3 regions of the Paenibacillus sp. BK720 genome follow, and region 2 is predicted to be linked to each of the others. Evidence: riboswitches for the same ligand, from Rfam matches in the RefSeq annotation. Region 2 holds a riboswitch; each other region holds the start of a gene.

Region 1 (10,613 bases), on a different contig from region 2:
CCCGCTTTGACGAAGGAGACGACGAGCAGCTCTCCGTTCAGCCTTCTGGCAACCTGCTGGCCCCGACGTATATGGATCGAGCCGTTCCAGTGATATTGGGCGGCAACGAGAATCCGTTCGGCCGCGCCGGACGGACCTACCAAGCCCTGCTGTCTCCGGTGATTTTCAAGCGAATCGTTAACATCCTCCGCCATCAGACGCAGCGCAAGCTCGCGCAGCTTGCCAAGGTTGCCCTTAAGCAGCAGATGCGGGGAGCTCGCGTTGCGCAGATGCCCTTCGTTCACGCGGGTCAGTATCGTTTCCGGCGATACGTCGATTAAACGGACCTCATCGGCCAGCTCCAGAATATCGTCGGGAATCGTATGCTCGGCCTCGATGCCGGTCAACTGATAGGCCAGGTCCGATACGCCGTTCAGCTCATATACGTTAAGCGTTGTAATCACGCTGATGCCGCATTCCAGCAAATGACGAATATCGTCCAGGCGGGTGGGAAGGGGACTGTCCGGCCGGTTTCGGTGCGCAAGTCCGTCCACCAGCACAACCTCGGGATTGCGCGCTTTTATAGCGGCCAGATCAAGATCCTTGCGCTCAATCCCGTCTTTTTGCCAATGAATGCTCGGAATCCGTTCCAGCTCGGCAAGCTGCTCCATCGTCTCCGGCCGCTGCATCGTGGATACGGCGCAAGTGACCACATCAATGCCCTGTTTCCGAAGCTGCTGGCCCTCCCGCAGCATATGATACGTTTTGCCGGCCCCGCTTACCGCCCCGATATAAATTTTGAGCCGTCCGTGATGCAGCTTCGTTATGGCCTTCAGCAGCTCTTCGGGTGTTTTGCGGCGATAGCTGTCGTTCATGTCCCGTCGTTCCTCCTCTCCGTAAGACCCGTGAAAGCCCCGCCTGCGCCACTTGGGGCAGGCGGGGCTGCTGTTTACCACATCAGAAAGTATAAGTTTTCGAACTCGAAAACCAGCTTTCTGATTGGCGATAAAAACTACCGCTGAAACGCGGCCCTTCATCTTCGAAGTACTTCGATAGAAGTTTTCTCATTTGCGGAGCTGGCTTAATTCGATGTTCAGCTCCAGCACGTTAACGCGGGGGTCCCCGAAGACGCCAAGATCGCGTCCGTCGGTATGCTTTTTCACCAGCTCTTTCAGAGTGTCCGCCGGCAACCCGGTCAGCTTGCTGATGCGCGGAATTTGGACCTCGGCCGACGCCGGCGTAATATGCGGGTCCAGACCCGAGCCAGAATTGGTAATCAGCGCAAGAGGAAGCTGGTTAACCGGAACATCGGGATTGGCGGCCTGCCAGGCGGCAATCGAATCTTTTGTCCGCTGCAGCATATCTGGATTCGAAGGCGCGTAGTTGTTCGAGCCGGACGCTTCCGCTTTGTAGTCGATGCTCGATACCCTTCCTTGGAAATACGCAGGGTCGGTAAAGCTCTGCCCGATCAAGGAGGAGCCGATAATCCGGCCGTTCGAATCCTTGATCATGCTGCCGTTCGCCTGATGCGGGAAGAGCAGCTGGGCAAGGCCGGTTGACACTAGCGGGTAAATAATGCCGCATATCAGAATAAACGCGATACCGGCTCTTAAGGCAATCATAAAGAGAGAGCCGTTAGATCCCGATGAAGATGTGGAGTTCGTCATGATTATCTCTTCCTTTCAGATCGGTCTAGATCCATACATGAACAAGCAGGTCGATCAGCTTAATGCCGATAAACGGGGCAAGGACGCCGCCAAGTCCGTAGATCAGAAGGTTTTTGCTTAACAGCTTCGACGCGCTCATCGGTTTGTACTGCACCCCGCGCATGGCGAGCGGAATGAGCAGAGGAATGATGATCGCGTTAAAGATAAGCGCGGACAGAATGGCCGAAGAGGGCGAACCCAGCTTCATGATGTTCAAGGCGTCCATCTGAGGGATCGCGATCATAAACATGGCCGGAATGATGGCGAAATATTTGGCGATATCGTTCGCGATGCTAAAGGTTGTCAGCGCGCCGCGCGTCATGAGGAGCTGCTTGCCGATCGCAACCACTTCGATAATTTTGGACGGGTCGGAATCCAGGTCGATCATGTTGGCCGCTTCTTTCGCTGCGACCGTACCGCTGTTCATGGCAAGGCCAACGTCGGCCTGGGCAAGCGCGGGAGCGTCGTTTGTCCCGTCGCCCGTCATCGCAACCAGGCTGCCTTCCGCCTGCTCGCGGCGGATCAGCGCGATTTTATCCTCGGGCCTGCTCTCCGCCACAAAATCGTCAACTCCCGCTTCACGGGCAATCGTTGCGGCTGTCAGCGGGTTGTCGCCGGTACACATAATCGTCTTGATCCCCATGCGGCGCAGCTGCTCGAACCTCTCCTGCATGCCCGGCTTCACGGTATCCTTCAAATAAATAATGCCGTAGATGCGGTTATCAACCGCCACAGCGAGCGGGGTACCGCCAAGCACGGCAACTCCTTCGCCGGTAGCGTCAAGATCGGAAGGGACGGTGCCGCCTTGGGAAGCTACCCATTTCTTCACGGCGTCAACGGCGCCTTTGCGTATTTTCCGTCCGTCCGGAAGATCCAGACCGCTCATCCGGGTCTCGGCCGTAAACGCTATGACTTCAGCGTTCTCGGCAAGAGAGGAAGGATAACTCAGCTGCTTGGTCTTCATCAGCTCCAGGACGGAACGGCCCTCCGGCGTTTCGTCTTTGGCGGAGCTGACGGCTGCCCATTCGCCAAGCTCCTGGACGCTTACGCCTTTGACAGGCAGGAAGTCGCTTGCCATTCGGTTGCCGTACGTAATCGTGCCGGTCTTATCCAGAATCATCGTATTAATGTCGCCGGCTGCTTCCACCGCTTTGCCGGACATGGCCAGCACGTTAAACTGCGTGACGCGGTCCATGCCGGCGATCCCGATGGCTGACAGCAGACCGCCGATAGTCGTAGGAATCAGACAGACAAGAAGGGCAATGAGCACCGGAATATCAAGCACAACGCCAACATATTTGGCGATTGGAGCCAGGGTTACCACAACGATCAGGAAGATCAGCGTCAGGCTGGTCAGCAGCGTGTTCAGCGCCAGCTCGTTAGGCGTCTTTTGCCGCTTCGCGCCTTCCACAAGGGAGATCATGCGGTCGATAAACGACTCGCCGGGATCGCTCATGATCCGGACTTTGATCCGGTCGCTGACAACGCGGGTACCGCCCGTTACCGAGCTGAAGTCGCCGCCGGCTTCCTTGATCACCGGTGCCGATTCACCCGTAATCGCCGACTCGTCGACAGAGGCAAGACCTTCGATGATCTCGCCGTCGCCGGGAATCATCTCTCCTTCGGAGACGACGACGATATCGCCTTTACGGAGCTCGGTTGACGACACCTGCTTAGTCGTCTGGCCCGTCACTTTGTTTGCCGTAATATCTTTTTTGCTCTTCTTGAGCGAATCCGCCTGGGCTTTGCCCCGTCCTTCGGCCAGCGCTTCCGCAAAGTTAGCGAACAAAACGGTGAACAGCAGGATCAGAAAGACCGTCAGATTGAATCCGATACGACCCTCCGTTCCGAAGTAGCCGGGGAAGATCGTCATCAGCAGGACGACAAGCGTACCGACCTCGACGACAAACATGACGGGATTTCTCATCATGGTGAGCGGATTTAATTTCAGAAAGCTGTCCTTTACCGCGCGACTTATAATCGCCGAGGTCAGCATGGATTTGCGTTGTGTGGTCACGGTTATTCACCTCATCCTTATCCGTTAGCGAATCGTTAAATGCTCTGCAATAGGTCCAAGTACAACGGCAGGCAGGAACGTAAGCGCGCCGACAATCACTACGGTTCCTACTAGAATCCCGCCAAACAGCACGTTGTCTGTCCGGAATGTGCCAATCGTCTCCGGTACGGGCTTTTTGCGGACCAGGGATCCGGCTACGGCAAGCATGGCAATCATCGAAATATAACGTCCAAGCAGCATGACAAGACCGGTCGTCATGTTCCAGAACGGCGTATTGTCGGCAAGGCCTTCAAAGCCGGAGCCATTATTCGAAGCCGAAGAGGTGTATTCATAGAGCACCTGCGAGATGCCGTGAAAGCCCGGATTCGTAATGGCACCCTGGCCAAGATCCGTCAGGAAAGCAATGGCGGTTGGCGCCAAAATGATAAACGGATGAACGAGAATCGCGATCGCGATCAGCTTCATTTCTTTGGGTTCGATTTTCCGACCGAGAAACTCCGGTGTCCGTCCAACCATCAGACCGGCGATAAACACGGCAAGAATGGCATACATCAGCATATTGACGAGCCCGACGCCCTTGCCGCCGAACACGACGTTCAGCATCATCTCCGCCAGCGGGACAAGACCGCCGATCGGGGTCAGCGTATCATGCATGTTGTTAACTGAACCTGTAGTGGCTGCCGTCGTCACCGCCGTAAACAGGGAGGACTGGGCAATGCCGAACCGGACTTCCTTGCCCTCCATGCTGCCTTGCGAGGCGTCTACGCCAAGGTTGTTCAGTGCCGGATTGCCATGCAGCTCAGCCGTGTAGACCGTTGCAAGGAATACCAGGAACAGCGACATCATCGCGCCAAACACAACCCAGCCTTGCTTGCGGTTTCCCGCGAACCTGCCGTATACATAAGGAAGGCATGCAGGCAGCGCCCACATGGACAAAATCTCGATCACGTTCGTCAGCGGGCTTGGATTCTCGAATGGATGCGCCGAGTTGGCGCCCATAAAGCCGCCGCCGTTGGTACCCAAATGCTTAATCGATTCAAGCGAAGCAACCGGCCCGATGGCGATGCTTTGCGCTGCTCCTTCCAGCGTTGTTGCCGTAACGTTAGGCTGCAGCGTCTGCGGCACGTGAAGCGCCACAAGCACCAGCGTAATAAGCGTTGCGAGCGGCAGGAAAATCCGCGTATGGGATTTCACGAAATCGGTAAAGAAGTTGCCGATTGTGCTGCCCCTGCTCGTTAAGCCGCGGATAAAAGCAATCGCAACCGAGAAGCCGGTAGCCGCCGATGTGAACATCATCATCATAATGACGGCCATCTGCGAGAAATAGGACAGACCGGTCTCGCCGCTGTAGTGCTGCAGGTTCGTATTTGTAATAAAGCTGACAACGGTATTGAACGAAAGCGATTCTTCCATAGCGCCAATGCCGTTCGGGTTGCCCGGAAGGCTGCCCTGCAGGCGCAGAATCAAATAACTGATCGCGACAAGCACGATATTCGTGAGCAGGAAGCTCAGCGCGTATTTTTTCCAAGTCATGCCCTCACGCGACTTCAGGCCGATTACCTTATAGATGAACCTTTCGATGCCGCCAAAAACGCGGTCGATCCGGTTCGGTTGATCCGAATACACGTGATACACGTAGGTTCCGAGCGGTTTGACGAGCAGAATAAGCACGCCAACCACGATGATGAGCTGTAAAATATCCATTGCCATTGCGGCCTCCCAGCGATCGATTAGGGTTTAGAATTTCTCCGGGTTGATCAAGGCATAAACTAAGTAGAGAAAGAGAAACAGGGCAAGCACTAACGTGACAATCATCGCTTATCCTCCTCTTGAATAGCCCGGTCGCACCATTGCATAAAGCCGGCGAAGAGTACGAATATCGCTGCCAGCAGCAGCACCATATAAATATCCTGCATCGTATATTCCTCCTAAAAGAATTGCCGCATGGCCGTCAGGTGCCATTTGGGGCAATTCTTGTCTGGTTAGCATGTCCTTTACCGATTATCTTGGCTTGCCATGAGTTCGTTTATGATTAGAAAAGACGTATCCGCATGGCTTGAATGAATAACATCATTCGCGCCCATTCCTTTGTAGATCAGACGCGGGTTTGCACTGTCCGTAACGACGCAGATCGATTTCGACGTCCAGCTGCGGCAGATCTGGATATAACGGCAGCATAAGTTCAGGCTTCTCTCGAATAAAAAGATCCGGCCGACCGGCAGCTCCGGTACGCGCCAGGTGGCTTCATCCGTTGTGTTGACGACGATGACCGTGGTCACGCCAAGCTCCAGCATCCGCTCATACTCGGTCTTATTGTTCACGATGGCCGCAAACGGAATGTGCCGGCGTAGCAGCTGTTTAATAAAGTCCTCGCCTTGCACGTTGGGTGCGGAGACGAGTATATAGTCGACCATGTGTTTACGCTCCTCTTTTCGTTAGAGGAATCAACGACAAACAAAAAAGCCGCGGAAGAGGGACTCTTCACGCGGCTTATAAGCGCAGCACAAAATAAACCGCGCCTATATTCACGATCATCGTTGCCTCTCTTGGTACGCTGACGAAGTTAGCTGACGGATTCGGGCGTAAGAGTCGCCCTACGCCAACAAGCCCGATTAGAGCCGCGTTGGCGATTCACCCCGTGGACAAGCTGGCTTGCGTGCAGCCGGCTGTCCGATTGGTTCCCCCGTTCCCCCGTGTAGGGGATTAAGCGATAAAGACAGTTGATTAAAAATGGGCATCAGAAATAGCCGCAGAGGAAAGATCCCCGCGGCCCCTTAAGGTCACAAGATCACATCATCCTCTCTACCTGGAAAATGCCTCTGCCATAAGCAGCAGCATTTTCATCGCTTACGAGGTTAGCTGACGGATTCGGACGGTGAGAGTCGCCCTACCGGGTACGGCCGCGCGCAGCCTTTTCCCGGATTCACCCCGGATAAGCAAGCTGCTCCGGCTCTCACACCGTTGCGATGCCGCTTATCGATTGGTTCCCCCGTTTCCCTTAACGGAAACTCAGCGATTGCTACTTCAATCAATTGCTGAATCGTATATTACGCCTGCCGGTCGAGGTTGTAAATGAACCGTGGGGGCGGCATATTGTCTAATTCTGACAAGGAGCTTGGTTAGAACGTTTACATTGAAAGGGAACTCTACTATGCTCCTTCTTGGACTCTAAATCTCGCGAATGCTATAATTCGTTGCGAAATTTAGGTTTAGGCAAGCCTAATTGGATTGCCTGGAAAGACTAAATAACACGGAAAAACCGTCTTACAGCGGGCGGTGCACGCAGGAAACTGGAGCGGTACAATAAGTGCGCGAGTTAGACGAGAGAATGAGATAAGAGGGCGGAATGAGCGTATAATGGAAGGATTGGACTTTTTCGCCCCTTGTTTTCGTCAGCTAATTTTGGGACAATAGGAGCAGTATGCGGTTTCCGCCGCGTTTGTGAAAAGAGGAATAACGATGAGTACACCATCCATATATGGATTTACTTTAGATCAATTAACGGCATGGCTGGGCGAGCGGGGGCATAAAAAGTTCCGTGCGACTCAGGTGTGGGAATACTTGTACCGGAAGCGGGTTACTAGCTTTACGGACATGGCCGAGGTTCATCCGGACTGCGTGAAGCTTCTGGAGGAGAACTTTGCGATACAGACGCTGGTCGAGCATACGAAGCAGGTGTCGAAGGACGGCACCGTCAAGCTGCTGCTCAAGCTGGATGACGGCAACCTGATCGAGACGGTGATGATGCGCCATAAGTTCGGCCTGTCGGTCTGCGTAACCACGCAGGTTGGCTGCAACATCGGCTGCAGCTTCTGCGCGAGCGGCCTTTTGAAGAAGAGCAGGGACCTGACAAGCGGCGAGATTGTCGAGCAGATCATGAAGATCCAGCTCCATCTTGATGAAGCGGGTCAAGGCGAGAAGGTCAGCCATATCGTTGTCATGGGTATTGGCGAGCCATTCGATAACTTTATTCACTTGAACGACTTCCTTACAACGGTGAAGGATCATAAAGGCCTGGCTATCGGACCGCGCCATATTACGGTATCGACAAGCGGCCTCGCGGATAAAATCAGAGAATTTGCCGACAAGGATCAAGGGGTGAATCTCGCCGTATCGCTGCATGCGCCTAATAATGAACTGCGGACGCGGATTATGAAGATCAACCGTGCGATTCCGATCGAGAAGCTGATGGATGCGATCGATTATTATCTGGAGCGGACGAACCGCCGCATCACGCTGGAGTATATTCTGCTCAAGGGCGTGAATGACCGGCCGGAGCATGCGCTTGAGCTTGCCGAGCTGGTGGGCGACCGCCGCCGCTCCCTCGTGAACGTGAACCTGATTCCTTACAATCCGGTTGACGAGCATAGCCAATACCAGCGCAGCGAGAACGATTCCATTAAGAGCTTCTACGATACGCTCAAAAAACAAGACGTCAGCGTCAGCGTCCGCCTCGAGCATGGCGCCGACATCGACGCGGCTTGCGGCCAGCTGCGCAGCAAGCAGATGAACAAGGAAAAAGCCGGCTAACAACCGGCACGGCATAATAAAAGCCATGATCGCGGGATCATGGCTTTTTGCAATTCCAAGGGTCTATAATCCGGAATGAAACGCGCTCCTCCGCCTAAGGACGGCGAAGCCATTTCATCTTGCGGGAGCGGTGCGGCTTCGGTAACCGATGCAGGCCGCAATGCAAATCTGCGCGGCATAGTAAGTTGTCATAATGAGGATATCCGAGCCTGCCACATCCGAGACGAACTTATTCCAGGCGAGAATGGAGTCGGAAGCCATAAACAGCAAGGCGCCCGCAACCGCCCATGCGTTGCCGGACATGATGGCCGACCAGCCCATCAGCGAAATGGCGGTTACATAGACAAGCACGGGGAGTTTGAGACCGTCGTCTCCCGACTTTGCGAGAGCATCCATAAGCTCATACCCCATATAAACGGCGTATGCTCCGATCGGAACAATCGTGACGAGCCGCCGGAAGGAAAACCTCCATTGTCCGAAAAACCCGCTTAAATAAAACAAATGGCCGATTAAAAAGGCGGACAGTCCTACGATAAAGTTACCCAGGGTAACATCGCCAATCACGCAGAAGACAAGACCGGTTAGCACGATCCGTTGAAACCGCTTACCGTTTCGCGCGGGCTGCAAGTAAGCGTAACCGATAATCAGCAGCATCGGAATCGCTTTGAAAATTAGCTTGACGGCATGCGGTTCAGCGGGAATGATAAAAATGTAAAGCAAGCCCGTAAGCAGAATAAGGGCAGGCAGCAATTTATTCAATCGGCATCGCTCCTTTTTCCTAACTATAGCATAGAATTTCGTTTTTCAAGTCTGGATTCCTATCGAAAAGGCGGGGTATCGCATGAATATGAACATGAATACAGCTCAACAATCGCTGGAGAAGCAGCGGCATTATTACGGGACGGGGGCAACCCGGAGTCTCGAATTCCGGCTGGCGCAGCTGGCCAAGCTGCGCCAAGCCATTACGGAACGCGAGGATGCGATTATGCAGGCGCTTCGGCTTGACCTGAACCGGAGCGAGCAGGAGTCCTATATGCTGGAGATTGGACTGGTTCTCAAAGAAATCTCTTTCGTGCAGAAGAGGCTGAAGCGGTGGATGAAGCCCGCCAAGGTCAAAACGGCGCTTACCCACATGGGCAGCAAGGGGTACATCGTGCCGGAGCCGCTTGGCACCGCGCTTATTATCGCACCGTGGAACTATCCGTTCCAGCTCGCGATGGCGCCTCTTGTGGGAGCTATAGCGGCGGGCAATACGGCGATTCTGAAGCCGTCGGAGCTGTCGCCCGCGGTGTCGGAGGTGATGTCCTCGCTTGTTCAGGATACATTTGATCCTTCTTACATAACCGTTATGGAAGGCGGGGTCGAAGTAAGCAAAGAGCTGCTTGACCTGCCGTTCGATAAAATTTTCTTTACGGGCAGCGTTAACGTCGGCAAGCAGGTCATGGCCGCCGCGGCCAAGCATTTGACGCCGGTTACGCTCGAGCTTGGGGGCAAAAGCCCGGCTATTGTGCATCATGACGCCAATCTCAAGCTGGCCGCGAGACGCCTTGCCTTCGGCAAATTTATTAATGCCGGCCAGACCTGCATCGCGCCTGATTACGCGCTTGTGCACCATAGCGTTCTGGAGGAATTCCTTCAGCATCTTCGCAAAACGGTAACGAGGTTCTATGGCCAGAGTCCGCTTGATCATAAGGATTACGGCAAAATTATATCGGAGCGCCATTTTCAAAGGCTCGCTGGCTTCCTTCGCGAAGGGGAGGCTGTCATGGGCGGAGGGGCAGACGAAATGTCGCTCCGGATCGAGCCTACCGTATTAACCCGCGTGGACTGGAATATGCCGGTCATGCAGGAGGAGATTTTTGGCCCGATTCTGCCTGTCCTTGTCTATGACGAACTGCAAGAAGCAATTGACCAAATCAATGCGCGTCCGAAGCCGCTTGCCCTCTATCTGTTCAGCGAGAACGCGGCTATTCAGAAGCGGGTGACCGAAGCCGTGCCGTTTGGCGGCGGATGCATCAACGATACGCTCATGCATCTGGCAACGCCGTATTTGCCGTTTGGCGGCGTGGGCGAGAGCGGGCTCGGTGCTTATCATGGCGAGTACAGCTTCAAGACCTTCTCCCATATGAAAAGCGTGCTGAAGCAAACGACCAGGTTCGATTTCGCCTTCCGTTATCCGTCGGCGAAGGGTGGTCTTTCGATCATTCGGAGGCTGATGAAATAGAGGCGCATCCGTCATAAAAGTTTTTAACTTTATTTGTAAAAAATTTATTTGACTAAAGGCTGGTTTGCTCAGTAACATGGGGTAGCAAACAACCATTACTGGCAGCCGTTGTCCCCTCATCCTGTGGCGTAATGGTGTATTCCATGTAGGAGGTTAT
Region 2 (10,613 bases):
AGCTTCTTCAGGTCCCCGAATTTGACCTTAACCAAGGAATTACTGATGGTAATGGTACCCACCAATGAAAGTAGAATGACTAAGCTTTGCGGAAGCGGGTAGCAATATCGATCAGTTAGGGTATTTCTGGTAATTAAGTAGTTGAAAAAGCTGCGCTCCGGGCGATGACGAAGGATGCAGCGATGGAATTTGCCATTCACGGCGTACGGGTCAACTCGATTCATCCGGGGTACATTAATACGGCTATGCTTGAATGGGCTCCAAGATGGTTTTCGATGGAGGCGCAATGGCTAGATAAGCAATTATTTATTCTTATATAAGAGGTGGCTTTCATGATGCGTTTCGAAAACAAAGCAGCAATCGTTACCGGCGGAGCAAGCGGCATTGGGGAAGCGACCGTCCGTGCATTTGCGGCCGAAGGAGCGAAGGTTGTCATCGCGGATTTCTCGGACCGCGGCGCAGCGGTATCCGAAGAGCTGAACGGTCAGGGCTTCGATACCCTATTCGTAAAAACAAACGTAGCCGAAGAAGCAAGCGTTAAGGCGATGGTTGCCGCAACGGTGAAAAAATACGGCAGGCTGGATATCCTGTTCGCGAATGCCGGCATTGGCGCGCAAGGCGTTACCCATGAGCTGTCCATGAAGGACTGGCAGCGCATGATCGACATCAATCTGACAGGCGTTTTCCTGTGCGATAAATACGCGATTGACCAGATGCTGAAGCAGGGCACTGGCGGCGTAGTCGTGAACTGCGGCTCGATTCATAGTCATGTAGCCCGCAACACGATTCCGGCTTATTCGGCGGCGAAAGGCGGCGTGAAGCTGCTGACGCAAAGCACGGCGATTGCTTACGCGCAGCAAAATATCCGCGTAAACGCCGTTTGCCCGGGTTATATCGATACGCCGCTTATTCAAGGCGGCAGCGAAGAGGCGCGCCAATATCTGATTAATCTGCATCCCATGGGCCGTCTCGGCAAGCCGGAGGAAATTGCGAAGTCGGTTCTTTTCCTCGCAAGCGAGGACGCGTCTTTCATTACGGGTACGACACTGACCGTAGACGGCGGTTATACGGCGCAATAACGATCAATGGCGGCGACCCCCCTATCCATTTGGTTAGGGGGCTTTCTATGCGGGTTTTTGAATCTGGCTCCCGGAATGGTACAATAGTCCAAGAATTTGAAATTCGAGGAGCTGTAATAACCATGAGCGAACTGAATGAACAAGAATTGGTGAACTATCTGGCGGAGAAGACCAAGGTATCGGCTGATACGATCAGCCTGGTGCTGAAGCACGAGCAGGCTTTTATCGATAAGGCGCAAAGCTCGGCTAAAGGTCAAGTGATCGATATCGACAGCGATGAGCTGGTCGATTATGTGTTGAAGCAGCGCGACGTGAAGCTGGACGAAGTAACCGTCGAGAAAATTCTCGATATGGAGATGGATTATCTCGTCGAGAACGGCTTTGCGGAGCATGAAGACTAATCGGTTAACCTAACGCCGTAACGAAGAAGAAGGCCATCTGCCCGTTTGGGGCAAATGGCCTTTTTATGTTCCCATGTTATTGCGATACAGCGGCTATCCTTTAATCGTTACCGAATTATCGCTTGTATTGTTCTTCAGATCGAGGTGAAGAATTTTGCTGAAGAATTCATCCGGCACATAGAGCGAGCCTTTCATTAATTTAGGCGCGGCAAACAGCTGAACCGGAGCCATTTTGTTAATGGTGTAGCTGTTTTTGCTTACGGTTACCAAAGTCCATTGCGCATCGCGGGAGATTTCCGCGCTTTGCGTTTTGTTGCTCCATTTTACCTTGTAGCCCAGCGCCTCCGCAGCTTTACGAAGCGGAATGTAATGGGCGCCGTTCGGGCCAGCCGTCAGATCCTTGGTGGACAAGGTTAAGGTTGGGCCGACCGATGTGGTGGCATCCACCGGAATGTTGATGATTCCGCCGGCATAAGGCGCAATCTCGTATTGCTGGAACACCAGATTGACGATACCTTTGCCGTCAACGAAATAAGTATGATCAGCACCGATTTTGAACGTTGTCATGGCGTCCGGGAAGAAGTTATCCGGGTTTTTGCTGATGGCGTAACGCACCGCGCTGTTGGCTGCCGCAAAGCCGCCGTCGCCAAGCGCCTGCTCAAGCGTCAGCTCGGCAGCCTGCTGGCTGTTTACGATATTGTAGCCCTCTACGGCAGTACCGCCATGGGCGCCGCCCATGTACTCGTAAGTAGACACGGTGAACGAGACGATGCCTTTCGCGGCCGTGCTTCCGTCGGCTTTCAGCTCGTAGGCTACGTTAAGCTCATAAGCACGGAACGGATAATCGTTCTCTGCGGCGGACTTTTTGTCATCGGCCGCCATAGCCTTTAGCTTGTCGATTTCTTTGGTCGCTTTTTCCTCGATGGTGGCGTTTAATTTATCTTGATAGGCGGTATCGAGCATACCGCTGATCACAGGAACGGAGATTTTTACGGTAAGCAGATCGGAGGTTTCCTCAATTACTTTCGTTGTTACTTTAACGGCTTGCGTATCGGGAAGCACTGCGCTGATTGGCACGGTTGTGATCGGTTCGTAAGTAACGGCAACAGGTGCGGCAGTAGATTCCGCTGCCAGGGCAAGCGCGGGAGTATAGGCAAGCAGGCAAGAGCCGGCGACGGCAATAGTAAGCATTTTGAAAGGTTTTTTCATGATGGATGGCCTCCTCAATATAGGTTCGGAAATTGAAATCACCAAGTAGACGGATGAGTGTATCGAAAAGTTTCATTGCTTAACTAATTTATATTCCGGCCGATCGGAGACGTCTCCTCCCAAGGTGATCGGTATCCATCGGGCGTCTTTAATGGTAAATTCGCTTTAATGCCCCGAGTAGTTAAGGCCGTTAACAATCTTGACTGTTTTAGCCAGGAACTCGTGCGAGAGCAAGAAGGGCGGAATCCGTTTAAGCAAAAGCATCAAATAGATCTCTTCGTAGGCAAACCCGAGATTGGGGTAGAACGATGAGGCCTCTTGTATATCTTTAACCAGCAAAACGATGGATGAACCCGTAAAAACCTATTTAAATCCAATCTAGCCTTGTCAGATTAAACGGTTGAAGAGCGGCAGGGCCGGAGCGTAGCGAAAGACATGCTCGCTGAGAATCGCAGCGCTCGCCTTTTTATCCGGATTTCTACCGCACAGCGGTATATTCAAGGAAATCAGGGTACAACAGCGATCGAAGGAGCATGTCTTTTGCGCAGCGACAATGCCCGCCAATCACTACGCTATTCAAGCAAATAGCCGATTGACGTAACCAACACCGGGGCTGCCGCAGGCGAAGAGGTTGTCCAGCTGTACGTACGCGATGTTGTCGGCGAGGTTGTCCGCCCGCTGAAGGAGCTGAAGGGCTTCCGGAAGCTGGCTATCCAGCAAGGCTAGACGCAGACGGTAACGTTTGAGCTTACCGAGGAGCAGCTTCGTTATTACCATGCGGATTTGCAGCTGAAGAGAGATGCGGGCGAGTTCCATGTCTTTGTGGGCCCTAACAGCCGCGATGCGGAAGCCAAATCGTTCCGTCTTACGAAATAAAAGCAAAAAAAGCGCGGGCCAGCCACAGGCAGGTTTGCGCTTTTTTTGCTTACAGCGACTTTAATAGAGCATGCCTATCAGATAATAGCCAATCTCCACTGACATATCAGGGATTATCTGCCGATTGCAAGGTAAAAGAAAGCATGGCGGTTTATTTCGGACATTCCGAGAGCGAACTAAATATGTATCCGCATTCATGAGCGGAAAACAGACTAATCTGCCCTTTTTCGCTTGTATATCATGGTTTACAGGAAAGGGGAAACGGGTCTATGATCAAATCTGCAAAACTTCATATGTTCGTATTCGCTGAGTTTCCGTTAGAAACGGAAAGCAGGGGAACCAAATGCGATAGGCAGGAACGTTTATGCTTGTCGCCGGGGTGAATCGGCATGCCGGCCGCAATGTTGCGGCAGCAGGCCGTAGGGCGACTCTAGACGCCCGAATCCGTCAGCTAACCTTGTAAGCGTTGATAGAGAGGGTGAACTTCGGTTATTTACGGGCCGCGGGAGGATACTCTGCGGTCTTTTTTCTATGCGTAGAAAAATGAAAAGGTGGTTACATTAGCACTGATAAGTGTTTGAGTAGCCAAGTATCCAGGTATTAGATGTTTAACTTCAACTTTGGCGGTGACCTGTGTGTTTACTCTTATCAAAAGATTACTGATCGGGCGTCCCCTCAAGTCCACGGAATTAGGGGAACAGAAGCTCATTAAGACGAAGGCGCTTGCGATCCTGTCCTCGGATGCCTTATCATCCGTTGCTTACGGGCCAGAGCAGATTTTGCTCGTCTTGATGACCGTTAGCGCAGCGGCGTTTTGGTATTCGATTCCGATTGGTGTCGGGGTGCTGGTCTTATTAACGGCACTTATCCTGTCTTACCGGCAAATCATATTTGCCTACCCGCATGGCGGAGGAGCGTATGTCGTATCGAAGGAAAACCTCGGGGTATTCCCGGGCCTCATATCCGGCGGCGCTTTGCTGGTCGATTATATTTTGACCGTAGCGGTAAGCGTCTCGGCGGGCACGGACGCGATTACGTCGGCTTTTCCAAGCCTGCATGAGCATTCGGTACTGATCTCTATCCTGTTTGTCCTTTTTATTACGATATTAAACCTGCGGGGCGTGACGGAATCCGCGTCTATCCTTGCTTATCCCGTTTACTTGTTTGTGCTGGCGATTGTTGTCATGGTCATTGTCGGCTTGTACAAAATCGCCGCCGGCGACGTATCGCCTGCGCTTCACACCTCGTTAGGCACGCCGGTTGCGGGCATCAGCCTGTTCCTGCTGCTCCGTGCGTTTGCATCCGGCAGCTCGGCCCTGACCGGGGTTGAGGCTATCTCGAACGCCATTCCGAACTTCAAGGATCCGGCGCCGAATAATGCGGCCAAGACGTTGCTGGCGATGGGCGGCCTGCTCTCGATCCTGTTCTCGGGCATCGTGTTCCTCGCTTACTACTACGGCGTCTCCCCGAAGGAAGACGTGACGGTTGTATCGCAGATTGCCGAAGGGATATTCGGGCGCCATACGATGTATTATTTTATCCAGGGTACAACGGCGCTTATCTTGATCCTGGCGGCGAACACCGGTTATTCCGCCTTCCCGCTGCTTGCGGTTAACCTGGCGAAGGATAAATTCATCCCGAGAATGTTCACGGCACGCGGTGACCGTCTCGGTTACTCGAACGGCATTATCAGCTTGGGGATTCTGTCCATCATCCTGATCGTTGCGTTCCAGGGCAAGACCGAGCACCTCATCCCGCTGTATGCGGTTGGCGTATTCATCCCGTTTACGCTGTCGCAGACGGGGATGCTGGTCAAATGGTTCCGCCAACGGCCGAAGGGCTGGGTCGGCAAGTTCACAATCAACTCGATCGGCGCCTTGATCAGCTTTATCGTAACGATCATGTTCTTCCTGACGAAGTTCGAACAGGTATGGTCGATTCTGATCTTCCTGCCGCTTATTATTTTCGTCTTCCACCGGATCAAGAAGCATTACGAAGCCGTGGGCGAGCAGCTTCGCCTCGCAACCTGCGAGCCTGTGATGCCGATAGAAGGCAACGTGATGATTTTGCCGGTTTCGGGGATTACGCATGTGGTGGAGCATTCCATTCTGTATGCCAAGTCGCTGAAGGCGGAACAGATCATTGCCGTGTACGTTCCTTTTGAGAAAGAGGATGAAGCCATCTTCGAAGAAAAGTGGGAGAAGTTCCAGCCGGATGTCCGGCTTGTAACCCTGCATTCGCCTTACCGCTCGATCTCGAATCCGCTCTTCAAGTTTATCGATACCGTGCAGCGCAAGGCGAGCGAGAACAATTACCAGGTAACCGTCATTATTCCGCAGTTTATTCCGAAGAAGGGCTGGCACAACATTTTGCATAACCAAACGAGCTTGATGCTCCGTGCCCAGCTGCTGTACCGCAAGGATGTCATCATCACTACCGTGCCTTACCATTTGAAAAAATAGCGAAAAGCCTCGGTCCCGTCGGGACCGAGGCTTTTTTAATGGTGCAGATTGGGTTAGCTTAACGATGCCGCGCATCGTTAAGGCGTTGAAAAACAGCCGAAATTGCGCGCAAAGCGCAGATTTGGGCCAGCTTAACGATACCGCGCATCGTTAAGCAGACGGCACCCGCCCGGGCGGGTTACAACTCCGCTTCCTTAACGGAAGCGGCTCTTTGTTTCGACGGCCAGAATACCCCTTTGCCGATCCATACCGTCAGCGCCGGTACGAGGAAGGAGCGGACGATAAACGTATCGAGCAGAACGCCGATGGCGGTCACCGTGCCGAACTGCACCAGTACCTGAATCGGCAGCGTCGCGAGGACGGCGAAGGTACCTGCAAGAATGATACCCGCGGAAGTAATGACCCCGCCGGTCTGTGCAACGCCCTCTACGATCGCGCGGTTAAGCGGCATCGTTTTGCTCTTTTTCCAGATGCTCGACACCATAAAGATGTTGTAGTCCTCGCCCAGCGCGACCAGGAAGACGAAGGCGTAAAGCGGAATCAGACCTTGAATCGCTTCGGCGCCAAACAGGTAATGGACGACAAGCCAGCCTATGCCTAAAGCGCTGAAGTAGGAGAGAAGCACGGTGCCCATCAAGTAAAGCATCGCCACAAACGAACGCAGGTAGAGCAGCAGGAGCAAGGCGATCATCCCGATAATAACGGGAATAATTCGATAGGCATCGCCCGTTGTCTCGTGCCGGGTATCGTATTGCTCGGCGGTCGCGCCAGCAATCCATACTTTGTCTGCTGCATCCGTAATGCCGGCATCCGATAGCGATTGTTCCGCGGCAGAGCGGATCACCGGTATCATATCGAGCGCTTCAATCGAATACGGGTTCATCGCAAGCTCAACATTGTAGGATACGATGCTTGCATCCTTCGTGTTCGCTGCAGGCTCGGAAACGCTGCTGATATTCGCCAGCTCTCCTAGCTTCCGATCAAGCGGCAAGGCTTTGCCGTCGGTCTTCACGAGCACCTGTACCTTGGCCAGACTTCCTTTGGAGAAGTGGTCGCCGATTAAGTCGAAGCCTTCGCGGGAAGGCATATCCTTCGGGAAAGAAGACAGCGTGTCGTACGTAAATTTGATTTGAGTCGAAAAAGCCGCCGTTATGCCAAGCACGATTAACGTCGAGATAGCAATTGTTTTCGGACGTTTCACGATGGCTTCGCCTAGCCGGATGCCAAAGCTTGTTTTGGTCTTTGGCGCAGGCAGCGGCTTGTTCTTGCGCGCGGCGCGGGCAGCCGTCATCTCCGGCGTACGCGGTACGAACGGATAGAAGGAAGCGCGGCCGAGAATGGCAAGCATTGCCGGTACAAGCGTCAGGCTTGCAATCATCATAATGAGGATCGACAAGCTGAACGGCACCGCGAAGCGGTGAATCGCGCCGTATTCGGCCAGCAGCAGCGCGAGCAAAGACATCACTACGGTCAAGCCGCTCATCGTAATGGCGCCGCCGGAGTCGCCCAGCGATTTGAGCAAGGCTTGCTTTTTATCCGGTTCGGTAGTCAGTACGCTGCGGAAGCGGGCAATCAGGAATAGACAATAATCGGTTCCTGCGCCAAAGAGCAGCACGGTCATGATCGATAAACCCTGCGAATCATACGTAATCCAGCCTTCGTCCGCCATCCAGCCTAGAATCGGGCCGGTCAAGCCGTAAGCGAAGCCAACCGCAACCAGCGGGATGAGTGCAAGAATAGGCGAGCGGTAAATGAATAAAAGAATAACGAGCACAAGCAGCGTTGTTGCGATCAACAGGGACACGTCCGCGTCCTTGAACAGGGAGGTGGCATCCACGCCGATACCGGCAGGACCGGTAATCCGGCCGACAAGGCCTTCCCCGCTTAGGGCGGCGTCAAACGGCTTGGATGGAAAAAGGCCATTCGCATCCGCCTGCAGCTGCTCCAGACTGATCTTCAGATCGTCGGAAGAAGCGTTCTTGTCAAATACAACGGTCTGCAGGAAGGTCGTACCGTCCTCGGATACCATCGCTTTTAATGCCGGAAGCGGCATCTCGTGAAGCGGCGGCAGCTCCGTCTGCCGCGGCAGCGGTTCATCCGCCAGCTTCTTGGATAAAGATTGGATCCGGCTAAGGTCCTCATCGGTGAGACCCGCGATTCTATGCCAAGCGATAATAGCCGGAATGCCGTTATGTTCGTTTAAGGCATCGGCCTGCACGGACGGGGCGCTGCTCACAAGATTGGCTGCGGCATCGTCCTTATGATCGCTGGAGGAGGGCAGGAGGGCGTTGGCAAGACCTACAACAACAATCCACAGCACCAGAGTGATCCATCGTCCCCGTTTGCCGCTGACGGCATCCGCTATGCGTTTCAATCCGTTCATCTTTTCTCATCTCCCTATCGATAACCTAAATCCTATATCTTTTCTTCTCTTCCTTGATCTGAGGCAAGCCCGTACAGCAGAATATCGACGGTTCGCGTTGCCCGAGCTTCCGCCGGTATGGGGGTGCTTGCGCCTCCGCGCGGCTTGCGTTGAACCATGCTTAGCAGCGTAAAAGCGGAAGGGATCGGGTCAAGTCCGAACTGCTCCGCTCCTTTCAAATGGCCGTTACGCTGTCCTTCCTCGAACAATTCGGCAATGGGTATCAAATAGCATTCCTGCCACCATTGATTGATCAGCTGCCGATTTTCCGGGCGGAGCTCCTGGCGGATGTCCCGTTCCATTTGGCTGAGATCATCGGGCATGTTGTTCAAAATGTATACGACGAGCTTGATGAGTCGTTCTCTTACCGAGCCTTCGCTTGCGACAAGATCGTTCATGGCGATTTTCGTCTCTTCCGTAACGGCTCGCAGCACCTCGGTATAGAGAGCTTCTTTATCCGCGAAATAATGGTACATGGCAGGCTGTGTCAGGCCGCAGGCTTCCGCGATCTGGCGGGTCGTAACCGACCGGTAGCCATGCTCCATGAACAGGTCATGCGCGGTATGGATAATCATCGAGCGGGTTGCTTCGTCAAGGGGTTGTTTTTTTCGGCGTGCCATCGTTAAATACTCCTTTTGTCTGAGATACGGTTCCCTCCTTTTATTTTATCACATGATAAATAAACTGATTCGAAAATTATTTTATCGCTTGATAAATTAATTGGCAAGATAAAAAAAGCCGGATGAACCTAAAAAGGCTCATCTGGCTTGTCTTGTTCAAAACCCGTTCACAATTGATTAGAAGTCGAAGTTGTCCGGATCCGGACCAACCCGCCGGTCTTCGTTCAAAGCGTCGATTGCGTCCATATCCTCGGAGGACAGCTCGAAATCGAACACGTGGGCGTTCTCGATCATGCGGGATTCCTTGATGGACTTCGGAATCGTTACGACGCCGTTCTGCAGATCCCAGCGCAGGATGACTTGGGCTACGGACTTGCCGTGCTTGGCTGCGATTGCGCCCAGTACCGGATGGTCAAGCAGCTGGCCTTGCATAAGCGGGGACCATGCTTCGAGCTGAATGTTGTGCTCGCGAGTGAAGGCGCGGAGCTCCTGCTGGGCAAGCATCGGATGGTATTCCACTTGATCGACCATCGGTACAACCTCGGCATCCTTCATTAAATCCTGCAGATGATGCACGTGGAAGTTGCTCACGCCAATCGCCTTCACGCGGCCTTGCTTGTAGAGCGTTTCGAGGGCGCGCCATGCGTCTTTGTACTTGCCTTCAACCGGCCAATGGATCAGGTACAGATCCAGGTAGTCCAGGCCAAGCTTGTTCAGGCTTGTCTCGAAAGCCGCTAGCGTCGACTCGTATCCGAGATCGGCGTTCCATACCTTCGAGGTAATAAACAAATCTTCTCTTTCAATGCCGTGCTCAGCCATCGACTCGCGGACAGCTTGGCCAACGCCGGTTTCATTATCGTAGATGGCTGCCGTATCGATGCTGCGGTAGCCGTTCTTGATCGCGTCTTTCACGGATTGAACAACGACGCTGCCGTCCTCCACTTTGAATACGCCAAGGCCAAGCCAAGGCATGGCTAAGCCGTTATGCAGAATCACTTTATCGTTTAAATGTTTTGCCGTTCTCATGGGGAAATTCCTCCTAAAATAAATGGTAATGAATGGTCACCCTAGCGGTCCCCTATAGACAGCTAGGGATGATGCCTGCTTCGTAATCATGGACTTCATTTAAGCCGAAGCTTTCAGTTCTTCGCCTTTTGCATCTTTGTTTTCCATCGAGCGGCTCCATGCGGTCAGAGCAACGGCGCCAAGCACCATAATGGCCCCAATCCAAGGGGTATGAACCAAGCCAAGCTTATCGGTAATAATACCGCCGACGTAAGCGCCAATGGCGATACCGGCGTTAAAGGCCGAGATGTTCAAAGCGGATACGACGTCAATGGATTTGGGCATATACCGTTCCGCAAGCAGAACGACGTACATTTGAAGACCCGGGACGTTCATGAAGGCCAGCAGGCCCATCAGGGTAATCGTCACTAAGGCGGCAGCCGCGTAAGGCGCCGTGAACGTCAGTACCAGCAGGATAACCGCCTGCAGGATAAACATCACAAGCAGGGCCGACAGCGGCTTTTTATTAGCCGCTTTAC
Region 3 (10,613 bases), on a different contig from region 2:
AACGACTGGGGCGATCTGATCAAGGATGGCGTGCAAGTCATTACGCCAAATCCGAAAACATCAGGCGGTGCGCGCTGGAACTACCTCGCGGCTTGGGGTTACGCGCTCAAACAGAACAATAACGACGAAGCAAAAGCGCAAGAGTTCGTGCAGCAATTGTATAAACATGTTCCCGTACTTGACTCCGGTGCACGCGGCGCTACAACTACGTTCGTAGAGAAAGGCATTGGCGACGTGCTGCTTGCTTGGGAGAATGAAGCCTACCTGTCCGTGAAAGAGCTTGGTCCGGATAAGTTCGACATCGTATATCCTTCGCTCAGCATTAAAGCGGAGCCTCCTGTTGCAGTCGTTGACAAAGTGGTAGACAAACGCGGCACGCGAGATGTAGCTACAGCTTACCTGCAATACCTGTATTCCGATGAAGGCCAAGAAATTGCGGCGCAAAATTACTACCGTCCAATCAACGAAACGATTGCAGCGAAATACAAAGACCAATTCAAAGACCTTGAACTGATTACCATCGATGACTTCGGCGGCTGGAAAACCGCTCAAGAGAAACACTTTAACGACGGCGGCATCTTCGATAAGATTTACACGCCAGGCTCGAAATAATGAGGGTGACCATAGATGAACGGAGCTGACTTCACATGAAAGGTTCCAAAAGGAAGTCCAAAAACGTATTGCCGGGCTTTGGCTTGTCGATGGGCTTCACAATCGCTTACCTCAGCTTGATCGTTCTTATCCCTCTCGCCGGTGTGTTTGTGAAAACAACCGGCCTGAGCTGGAACGAATTCTGGGCGATTATTACGAATCCAAGGGTAATCGCTTCCTACCGGATCAGCTTTACCACATCTTTTTTCGCCGCGCTAACGAATCTCGTATTCGGGCTGCTGGTCGCCTGGGTGCTTGTCCGGTACCGCTTCCCGGGCAAAAAAATTATCGACAGCCTCGTCGATTTGCCGTTCGCTCTACCGACGGCGGTTGCCGGTATTGCGCTGACCGCAATCTACGCACCAAATGGCTGGGTAGGCTCGATTCTCGCGCCGCTGGGGCTGAAGGTTGCTTATACGCAGCTTGGCATTACGATTGCACTCATTTTTATCGGAATTCCTTTTGTTGTCCGCACGGTACAGCCTGTCCTGCAGGACTTCGAGAAAGAAACCGAGGAAGCGGCGGTTATGCTTGGCGCCTACCGGCTGCGGACATTCTGGAAGGTTATTTTGCCGGAGCTGATGCCGGCGCTCTTAACCGGGTTCGCGCTTGCATTCGCACGGGGGATCGGGGAATATGGCTCTGTCGTGTTCATCTCGGGCAACATGCCGATGAGAACGGAAATCGCTCCTCTCCTCATTATGACGAAGCTGGAACAATTCGATTATAAAGGGGCAACGGCGATTACGCTGGTCATGCTTATTGTCTCGTTCCTGCTTCTGCTGCTTATCAACTTCATGCAATGGCGGATTAATCGCCGCACGATAGCGGATTAGGGGAGGGATTATCATGGCTGGAGCAGTTACCGCGCACTTGTCGCAGGAAGCGTCGAAGAGACCGAGGCATATTACCGAATCGGCTGGCGTAAAATGGACTTTAATCAGCATCGCCGTGTTATTTCTGGGGCTGGCCGTTGCGATGCCTCTTGTCTCGGTATTTATCGAAGCCTTCAAGAAGGGCTTTGATGTATACAAAGCGGCAATCACCGATCCGGATGCCTTATCCGCTTTGCGATTAACCTTGCTAGTAGCGCTAATTGCCGTACCGCTAAACGCGGTGTTCGGTATAGCGGCGGCATGGGCAATCAGCAAGTTCCGCTTTCGGGGGAAAAATTTTCTTATCACTTTAATCGATTTGCCGTTTGCCGTCTCGCCGGTTATTTCCGGACTTATCTATATTTTAATGTTTGGCGCGCAGGGCTTTTTTGGCCCTTGGCTTGACGAGCATGATATTAAGATCGTTTTTGCGCTTCCGGGTATCGTATTGGCCACCATCTTCGTTACCGTTCCGTTTGTAGCCCGCGAGTTAATTCCGCTGATGCAGGCGCAAGGCGTGCCGGAAGAGGAAGCCGCAGCTAGTCTTGGGGCAAAAGGCTGGCAGATTTTCTGGCGCATCACGCTTCCGAATATCAAATGGGGCCTGCTGTATGGCGTGATTCTATCCAACGCCCGAGCGATGGGGGAGTTTGGCGCCGTATCCGTCGTATCCGGCCATATTCGTGGGGAGACAAATACGCTTCCGCTGCATATCGAAATTTTGTATAACGAATATCAGTTCTCGGCTTCCTTTGCCGTAGCATCCCTGCTTGTGATGCTGGCCGTCCTGACTCTGCTGGTGAAGGCTTTGTTCGAATGGAAAACGAATCAAAACGAATCGCGCGAACAAGCCGAGTAAATTTTTTTTGAAACTAATGCCGAGTAAATCGGTTGATTATGGAGGGGTTAATAATGGCAAAACCGTTGGAAGTAGATCAGTTGTGGTTGGACCGTATCCTTGAGCAAGTTAATGGGCTGCAGTATGGTTCTGTCAATATTACCGTACATGATGGACGTATTGTTCAAATCGACCGTACTGAACGCACACGTTACGATCAGCCTTCCCACAAGCAGGCGCAGCCGGAGCAAAAGGCTGCTAACGGCGATAATCTTCGTGCCGTCGCTCAATAAGAATAAAGCGAAAAAAGCTCCGTACCGGATATCCGGTACGGAGCTTTTCTTGTTTGTGGTTACGAGATGATGAATTTAATGATGACGGCTGCAGCGAAAAAGACGGTCATAAAGCCGAGCATTCCGCCAAAGCCGTTCATAACGTCCATCAAGTCGTGGCGCGGTTCTTCGTTCACATGTTCGCGCGGATCACGTACATTTTCCATTTGTGGATTACGCCTCCCTTGAAGACCATTCAAGCTTCTAATAGTATACCCAACTTTACGAATAATTGTAAAGCAATTCATTGACAATTATTAAGCGAAACATGCGTTCGATATGCTAAAATAAAGGAATAGATAAACAGCGCTAAGCCGGTGTTTTGGAAGTAAGAATCACCACAATGGCCAAGGTTGGGCCATTTGTGTGGTGATTCTTTTTAGGAGGGAGAAAATGGATCAACAAAACAACACAGCCGCCAGCAGGGCAGAAGCCGAAGAGCTCATCCGCAACAAATTAGCGCTGCTTCCAGACCAGCCCGGCTGTTATTTAATGAAGAACGGGGAAGGCACGATTATATATGTAGGCAAAGCGAAAGTGCTGAAAAACCGCGTCCGTTCCTACTTTAACGGCAGCCACAACGGGAAGACGCAGCGGCTCGTATCGGAAATCCGGGACTTTGACTATATTATTACCTCGAGCAATATGGAAGCACTCATTCTCGAATGCAATCTGATCAAGCAATATCATCCAAGGTATAACGTCCTTCTGAAGGACGACAAAACTTTTCCATATATTAAAATCACGAATGAAAAACATCCGCGTCTAGAGGTTACGCGGCGCGTCGTCAAGGACAAAGGCAAATATTTCGGGCCTTATCCGAATGCCTACGCGGCTCAGCAGACCAAGAAGCTGCTGGACCGGCTTTATCCGCTGCGCAAATGCGGGACGCTGCCCGATAAAGTCTGCTTGTATTATCATATCGGCCAATGTATTGCTCCTTGCGAATACGAGGTGGAGCAGGGCCAGTACGACGCAATGATCCAGGAGATCACCAAATTTCTTAACGGCGGCCATGATGCGGTAAAAGCGGAAATTCAGCGTAAGATGGAGGCGGCGGCCGAAGAGCTAAATTTCGAACGTGCCAAGGAATATCGCGATCAGATCATCAGCATCGACGCTGTTATCGAGAAGCAGAAGATTACGATGAACGATGCCCTTGATCGCGATATCTTTGGTTACGCGGTAGAGAAGGGCTGGATGTGCGTACAGATTCTGTACATGCGCCAAGGGAAAATGATTGAACGGCGCGGCACAACGTTTCCTTATTATGGGGATGAGTACGATGATTTTATGACGTTCGTGACCCAATATTACAGCGATAATCCGGCATTGCCGAAGCAGATCTTGCTTCCGCTCCCGGCAGAAGAGGAAGAAGGGGCGGCGGAATCGTCCACGGCCGCGGATGAGTTTGCTGCTATGCTGCATAACTGGCTGAAGGTGAAGGTGCTGATGCCGCAGCGCGGACGGAAAAGCGAAGCCGTATCCATGGCGATCGATAACGCCAAGATTGCGCTTGCCGATAAATTCCGCCTGATCGAGCGGGATGAAGAGAGAAGCATCCGCGCTTCGGAAGGATTAGCCGAATGGCTGGGACTCCCGGAGGTCCGGCGTATCGAGGCTTTTGATAACTCGAATATTCAAGGTACCAATCCGGTCTCGGCAATGGTTGTTTTTACGGATGGCAAGCCCGACAGGAAGGAATACCGCAAGTACAAGGTCAAGACCGTTGTTGGAGCCGATGATTACGAGACCATGCGCGAGGTTGTGCGGCGCCGTTATGAAAGAATGCTGAAGGAGCGGCAGACCCCTCCGGATCTCATCGTAGTCGACGGGGGCAAGGGGCAAATTTCCGCAGCACTTGATATTCTCCAAAACGAGCTTGGATTGTATATTCCGGTTTGCGGACTCGTAAAGGATGCGAAGCATAAGACGGCCCAATTGATGACCGGCGACCCGCCGGAAGTGGTGCCGCTGCCGCGCGACAGCCAGGAATTTTATTTGCTGCAGCGGATTCAGGATGAAGTCCACCGGTTTGCGATCTCCTTCCACCGCGAACAGCGCGGCAAGTCAATGATCGCTTCCCAGCTGGATGCGATTCCGGGGATCGGGGAGAAGCGCCGCAAGCTGCTGCTCAAGCATTTTGGCTCGATCAAGAAGATTAAGGAAGCTTCCATCGAAGAATTTAAGCCTCTTTCGATTGGCGAGAAGCTGGCTTCGCAAATTTTAGCTGCTTTAAACGAAGAGGTAAAAGAAAAAGAAACGGAATGAATTTTTCATCCCGTTTCTTTTTTTCATTCTTTAATTGCCTTTGCTTTTATCTTTGCCTTTGCTTTTATCTTTGCCCTTGCCTTTTTTGCCCGATTTGTTCTCTGCTCCGGCTTCGGTTGCCGCGCCTGCGCTGCGTCCGCCGCCAGGACTTTGGTTGCCGCCGGTGCGGTTGCCGCCGCCAGGGCTTTGGTTGCCGCCGGTGCGGTTGCCGCCGCCAGGGCTTTGATTGCCGCCGGTGCGGTTGCCGCCGCCAGGGCTTTGATTGCCGCCGGTACGATTGCCGCCGCCAGGGCTTTGATTGCCGCCAGTGCGGTTGCCGCCGCCAGGGCTTTGGTTGCCGCCGGTGCGGTTGCCGCCGCCAGGGCTTTGATTGCCGCCGGTGCGGTTGCCGCCGCCAGGGCTTTGGTTGCCGCCGGTGCGGTTGCCAAGGCTCTTGTTAGCTGCATCGGGGTTTTGTTTTTGATGCTTCTCGTTATTATTGTTTTTGTTTTTGTTTGGCAAATCTATCACTCCTCTTAAACGTAGTACTAGATTATATGAAGGATGATAGATTTGCGTCTGTACGAAAGTGGATATAAATGCGAAATGGTTCCTTGTCCGGTGCTTTTAAAGAGCGATGCTCGTAATTTTGTTCAGCGGGACATAAACGAGGTAAGTGGTTTTGTAGTTGAAGGCAGAGAATGTAGCATGCCCGTTCTTAAAGCCAGCCCATTTCGCTTTATCCAGATCCTTTCCGTTATCCAGCGTAACGCGGTGAATAACTTGTCCGAGCGACAGCTTGCTAAGGATGCCATAAGCATATTCAGCATAACTTTTTCCGTTTGATTTTTCTTCCTTTTTATACGGAATTACTGAATTGTCGCTGCAGCCCGAAGATTTGTGCTCGCATTTGCAGCCATTTGATTTGTGTGAATAGCCGTACGATTTTTTGCTTGAAGACTTGTGTTCATGGCAATCGTTTTTCTTGCCGCCCGATGTGTTCTTTTTCCCGGACGATTTGTGACGGCCGCTTGACTTTTTGCCCGACGACTGTTTCTCATAGCATTTACTGCCTGAGCTCTGTTTGCGGTCATAACCGCTGATTCTTGCAATCAATCCTATCACACTCCATATATTGGTATAATAGATTATATTAAGGTGGACAGGATTCCTCTTGGACAAAATGACCGTTTCTATTAAATGGGCTCTTTGCGGTACCGGTAAAACGCAAAAAAGGAATGTATCTTTAACAGATACATCCCTTTTATAAAGAGAAATCGTTCAGACCCGTATAAAACGCCGGCCATGCCAGTACTTGATAACCCACGCGACGATAACAGGGAGAACAGCGTAGATAAGGGCAGCGGTAATATTGACGCCTCCTCCAACGCCGACCAGCTCGAAGCCCATGATAAGGCTGTCCAGTATGGCGTGGGTGAACACGGCGGTTATAAAGCCGTAGCGGAGAAAGATAAGACAAAATACCGTTCCCAGAATAACCAGCTCTACGATACGCGTATAGAACGGGAAGATCGGATAGCCGACATGCCCCAGCGCCCACATGACCGTGGGAATAAGAGTGGCGATAAACGTATTTTTAAACCATTTCTTGAATAGAGCAATGCCGAACAACCGGAATATCGCTTCTTCGGAGATGGCCGCGCACCAGGCCATCATTGGCATCAGCCACAGCATATCCGTATTGTACGCAGATTGCGTAGCATCGCTGGTTGCCCAAGAACCGGCAAGAAACTTCATGGCGACCATAATAATCGCTTGCGCGCCGAGAATAATAGCCGCAAAGAGATAGGAGAGGCCAACGCTGCGCCATACATGCTCGCCATAGCCGCGTTCGCGGAATCCCGGCCATAACGGCCGTTTCTGCGAGCGCCACATCCCGTCGCCGGCGACAAGGGCGAAGTAAACGGCGAGGCCAACCGGAATCAGCAGTACGACGGTAATCATGACGGTAGCCTTCATCTCGGCATCCGACCGGCTCTGCTCGCCCAAGGTTGCCAAAATGCCGTCGAGTACATTCAGATTGTTATAAATGTAGAAGAAGATAAACACAAGGCTGATAAATACCCCGCGTTTAAAAGTCGTGTGTCCTCTGTACAGAATCGCGTATATAAGCGACAAGACAAGGGAGATAAAGCACATGTACGCCAGGCTGACCACAGACAGCGCGCTGCCCGTCTTTTTCTGGCCTTCCACATAAGCGACGTAATCAGCCGGAGCCTGGAATGCGGGCTTGTACCTGGTGATCACAGGTTTATCGTCGATAAGACCAACGCCGATAATCAGTTCGAGAGAAGCGTCTCCAAGCGTATAACCGGTTGGGTGAAGAACCGCGTCACCTTGGTCATTTCTATACAAGCTGTCCAATTCTTCAGGCCGGAATCCTTTTGTTTCGGCAAAAGCCTTCGCTGACGTTTGAACCAACTGGACATTCCCGGCAGATTGACCGCCAAGCCAATGCCAGCCCGTGATGCCGCCGTTTGTCATATGGACGTAGACGTAAGCCTTGGTGCCGTCCTCCAGCTCCAGATTGACCTGGAACGTATCGGTCGGGAACTTGGCTTCGTATTGATCCTCGAACTTGCCAAGCAGATCTTCCTTGGAGAAATACCCGTTTGCCAGACTGTCGGTCTGATAAATCGCATGGGCGGCTACGGCCGTTTTGCCGAACTGTTCCTGGACGAACGTTTTCGCGGTGGACTCGGCTTCGCTTTTTGCGATAACCTTAGGTGTAGAGCTTGAGAACAGCTGGTCCCCGGCTGCAGGGCCGAATTGGGTAAAGATAAAAATAATTGCGCCTGCAACAGCAGCCCACAAGAACCTTTTCCAATCATGAGGAGCGATGGAAGGGATCATACAAAACCTCCATTTCGAATTCAGACGATGCTTCGCTACAGTTACCATACCATTATTAACCTGATTTATCCAATGCGGGCGAAAGCGGAGGATGCAAACGGAAAGCGGTGAAATAAGGACTTGCAGCCAGCAAGTGACCATTTGCTTTATAGCATTGCCTATATTTGAACGAATTCCGCCTAATTATCGCTTAGGCTCATTTTGATCGTTTCCGTCCTTAAGGCGTATAATCGTTAACGTCATATAAATCGAATCGTATCAGCCGAATTTCGTTATTGAAAACGGGGGAACCAAACCGCTGTCCGGAGCCATCCGCCAGCATGGGGTGAATTTCGAGCATTCCGCTTGAATAGGGCTGCCTTTCCAGGCCCGAATCCGTCAGCTAACCTCGCAGGCTGTGTGGAACAGGACTCATCCGGCATGGGAGTTCCCGTGCTTTTTTTTATGCCCAAATGTTGAAAGGTCCATTAAAAGGAGAAAACAATGACCAAATACCTCAATATCTTGAAGTGGTCTCCGCCAAGGATTCTTGTCTTTGGGTTTGCGATGATCATTATCATTGGAGCGATACTGTTGTCGATGCCCTTTGCCTCCAATGACGGATCGCGCCTGCCCTTTATCGATGCGCTGTTTACAGCGACATCGGCGACCTGCGTCACCGGCCTTGTTGTTGTCGATACGGGTACATACTTCTCTACCGCCGGCAAGATCGTCATCCTTTCGCTGATTCAAATCGGCGGGTTAGGCTTTATGACCATGGCCACGCTGATTGCGCTGGTGCTGCGCAAGCGAATTTCGCTTAAGGAACGGCTCATTCTGCAGGAAGCGATGAACCAGACGAGCATGGAGGGCATCGTTCGTTTAATCCGCAGGGTTATCTTTTACTCCTTGACGATTGAGCTGGTTGGCGCGGTGCTGTTCGCCGTCCGGTTTGCATTTGATATGCCGCTCGGCCGAGCGGTTTGGTACGGGGTTTTTCATTCGATCTCCTTCTTTAACAATGCGGGCTTCGATATCTTCGGCCATTTCCGCAGCTTAACGATGTATGTGGGCGATCCGCTCGTTAATATCGTGTCGATGCTGCTTATTATTTTTGGCGGATTAGGCTTTGTGGTCATGGCGGATTTGCTGGAGTTCCGGAAAAACAAACGGCTTTCGCTGCATAGCAAGGTTGTTCTATCGGCAACCGGCATTCTGATTGCCGTCGGTGCCCTTGTTATCTTTGTTTTCGAGTTTTCGAACAGCATGACGCTGGGATCCCTCAATTGGGGCGATAAAATACTGGCTTCCTTTTTCCAGTCCGTTACGCCAAGGACGGCAGGGGCCAATACGCTGGATTATACCCAGCTCCGGCAGGCTACCGTATTTTTCACCGTTATTCTGATGTTTATCGGCGCATCTCCGGGCTCCACGGGCGGGGGAATCAAAACGACGACCTTTACGACTATGGTTGGGGCGGTTATCGCAATGATCCGCGGGCGGGAGGATATCGTTCTCTTCCATTACAGGCTTGGGAAAGACCGGATCTTTAAGGCGCTTACGATTACGATGCTGTCGCTGACGCTGGTCATATTGGTCACGATGCTGCTGTCCACAACGGAAGACCAGCAGTTTCTGAAAATTTTGTTCGAAACAACGTCGGCGTTCGGTACCGTTGGCCTCACGACGGGCATTACGCCCGAGCTGACGTTTTTCGGCAAGATTGTCATTGCATTAACGATGTTCGCCGGCCGGCTTGGTCCTCTGACGCTTGCTTACGCGCTTGGACCAAAAACAGAGAAAGAGCTGTACCGGTATCCGGAAGGCAAAATTACGATTGGATAGGGGAATAGGGAGCAGGAATGAAGAACAATCAATTTGTGATCGTAGGCTTGGGACGGTTTGGCTCGAGTCTCGGAAGAGAGCTCATTAAGCTGGGCTACGAGGTGCTTGGAATCGACCGGGACGAGGAAGCCGTTCAGGAGATGAGCAATGTGCTGACCTATACGGTATCGGCCGATTGCACGGACGAAGAGACGCTGCGATCGCTAGGCGTTCGTAATTTTGACTGCGGAGTGGTGGCGATTGGCGATGACATCCAGGCCAGCATACTGACGACTATATTATTGAAGGACCTGGGCGTGAAGCGGGTTGTGGCCAAAGCCATGAGCGAGCTGCATGGACGGGTGCTGGAGAAAATCGGCGTCGACCGCGTTATCTATCCGGAACGGGATATGGGCATCCGGGTTGCCCATCAGCTTGTCTCCCCGAATCTGCTTGATTATATCGAGCTGTCGAAGGAGTATACCATTGCGGAGCTTTCGGTGCCGAAATGCCTGAACGGCAAGTCGCTTCAAGATATGAACCTGCGTGCCCGGTTCGGATGCAGCATCGTAGCCATTAACAAGCCTTCCGGTATTATTATTGCTCCTACGGCTATGGATGTTGTGACGGAAAAGGACGTTATGGTCGTGATCGGAACAAACGACCAGATTGAACAGTTTGAAGAAACCATAATCAGGTGATGATAAGGACAGTGGGCGCGGTTAGCGTTCTCTGTCCTTTTTTTGCTCGCTGGCTGGCAGAGGTGGTGGGGAATGGAAGGGGCGGGATGGCTCCGCGGGACGGGGTATCTCTTCCGGCCGCTGTTGTCATTCCTTTGCTCTGAACAGGTTTACATAGATGCAGCAAAGGAAGTGACAAAGGCGAACGCTTCGCTCCTCCAGAGATACCCCTTTCCCGCCTCGCGCCGCACCCATCCATTCCCCCTCGCGAGGGAATGAAAAAGGACAGTGAAGCGCTAAAAAGCGCAAG

What was found. Region 2 has a riboswitch for cyclic di-AMP ahead of FHT67_RS12720 (amino acid permease). Riboswitches for the same ligand answer to the same signal wherever they lie in the genome.
Region 1: another riboswitch for cyclic di-AMP. It lies ahead of FHT67_RS23080 (hypothetical protein); the one in region 2 lies ahead of FHT67_RS12720 (amino acid permease).
Region 3: another riboswitch for cyclic di-AMP. It lies ahead of FHT67_RS17685 (TrkH family potassium uptake protein); the one in region 2 lies ahead of FHT67_RS12720 (amino acid permease).

Annotation. Positions count from the first base shown of each region.
Region 1 is NZ_JAASRQ010000006.1:289,291-299,903, reverse strand. It holds gene FHT67_RS23105 (histidine kinase) at 1-854, opposite strand, end outside; gene kdpC (potassium-transporting ATPase subunit KdpC) at 1,044-1,646, opposite strand; gene kdpB (potassium-transporting ATPase subunit KdpB) at 1,672-3,681, opposite strand; gene kdpA (potassium-transporting ATPase subunit KdpA) at 3,727-5,406, opposite strand; gene kdpF (K(+)-transporting ATPase subunit F) at 5,440-5,517, opposite strand; gene FHT67_RS23080 (hypothetical protein) at 5,697-6,116, opposite strand; cyclic di-AMP (ydaO/yuaA leader) riboswitch at 6,239-6,422, opposite strand; cyclic di-AMP (ydaO/yuaA leader) riboswitch at 6,533-6,727, opposite strand; gene rlmN (dual-specificity RNA methyltransferase RlmN) at 7,162-8,232, shown strand; gene FHT67_RS23070 (lysoplasmalogenase) at 8,347-8,991, opposite strand; gene FHT67_RS23065 (aldehyde dehydrogenase) at 9,080-10,456, shown strand.
Region 2 is NZ_JAASRQ010000003.1:144,204-154,816, forward strand. It holds partial or broken gene FHT67_RS12695 (SDR family oxidoreductase) at 153-320, shown strand; gene FHT67_RS12700 (SDR family NAD(P)-dependent oxidoreductase) at 336-1,079, shown strand; gene FHT67_RS12705 (hypothetical protein) at 1,202-1,480, shown strand; gene FHT67_RS12710 (PdaC/SigV domain-containing protein) at 1,574-2,689, opposite strand; gene FHT67_RS30670 (hypothetical protein) at 3,266-3,571, opposite strand; cyclic di-AMP (ydaO/yuaA leader) riboswitch at 3,860-4,047, shown strand; gene FHT67_RS12720 (amino acid permease) at 4,201-6,027, shown strand; gene FHT67_RS12725 (MMPL family transporter) at 6,206-8,410, opposite strand; gene FHT67_RS12730 (TetR/AcrR family transcriptional regulator) at 8,443-9,069, opposite strand; gene FHT67_RS12735 (aldo/keto reductase) at 9,247-10,095, opposite strand; gene FHT67_RS12740 (MFS transporter) at 10,195-10,613, opposite strand, start outside.
Region 3 is NZ_JAASRQ010000004.1:486,960-497,572, reverse strand. It holds gene FHT67_RS17730 (sulfate ABC transporter substrate-binding protein) at 1-612, shown strand, start outside; gene cysT (sulfate ABC transporter permease subunit CysT) at 648-1,487, shown strand; gene cysW (sulfate ABC transporter permease subunit CysW) at 1,501-2,385, shown strand; gene FHT67_RS17715 (YezD family protein) at 2,439-2,657, shown strand; gene FHT67_RS17710 (YqzM family protein) at 2,717-2,863, opposite strand; gene uvrC (excinuclease ABC subunit UvrC) at 3,090-4,967, shown strand; gene FHT67_RS29720 (hypothetical protein) at 4,998-5,468, opposite strand; gene FHT67_RS17695 (hypothetical protein) at 5,574-6,062, opposite strand; gene FHT67_RS17690 (CPBP family intramembrane glutamic endopeptidase) at 6,228-7,820, opposite strand; cyclic di-AMP (ydaO/yuaA leader) riboswitch at 8,071-8,232, shown strand; gene FHT67_RS17685 (TrkH family potassium uptake protein) at 8,304-9,644, shown strand; gene FHT67_RS17680 (potassium channel family protein) at 9,662-10,324, shown strand.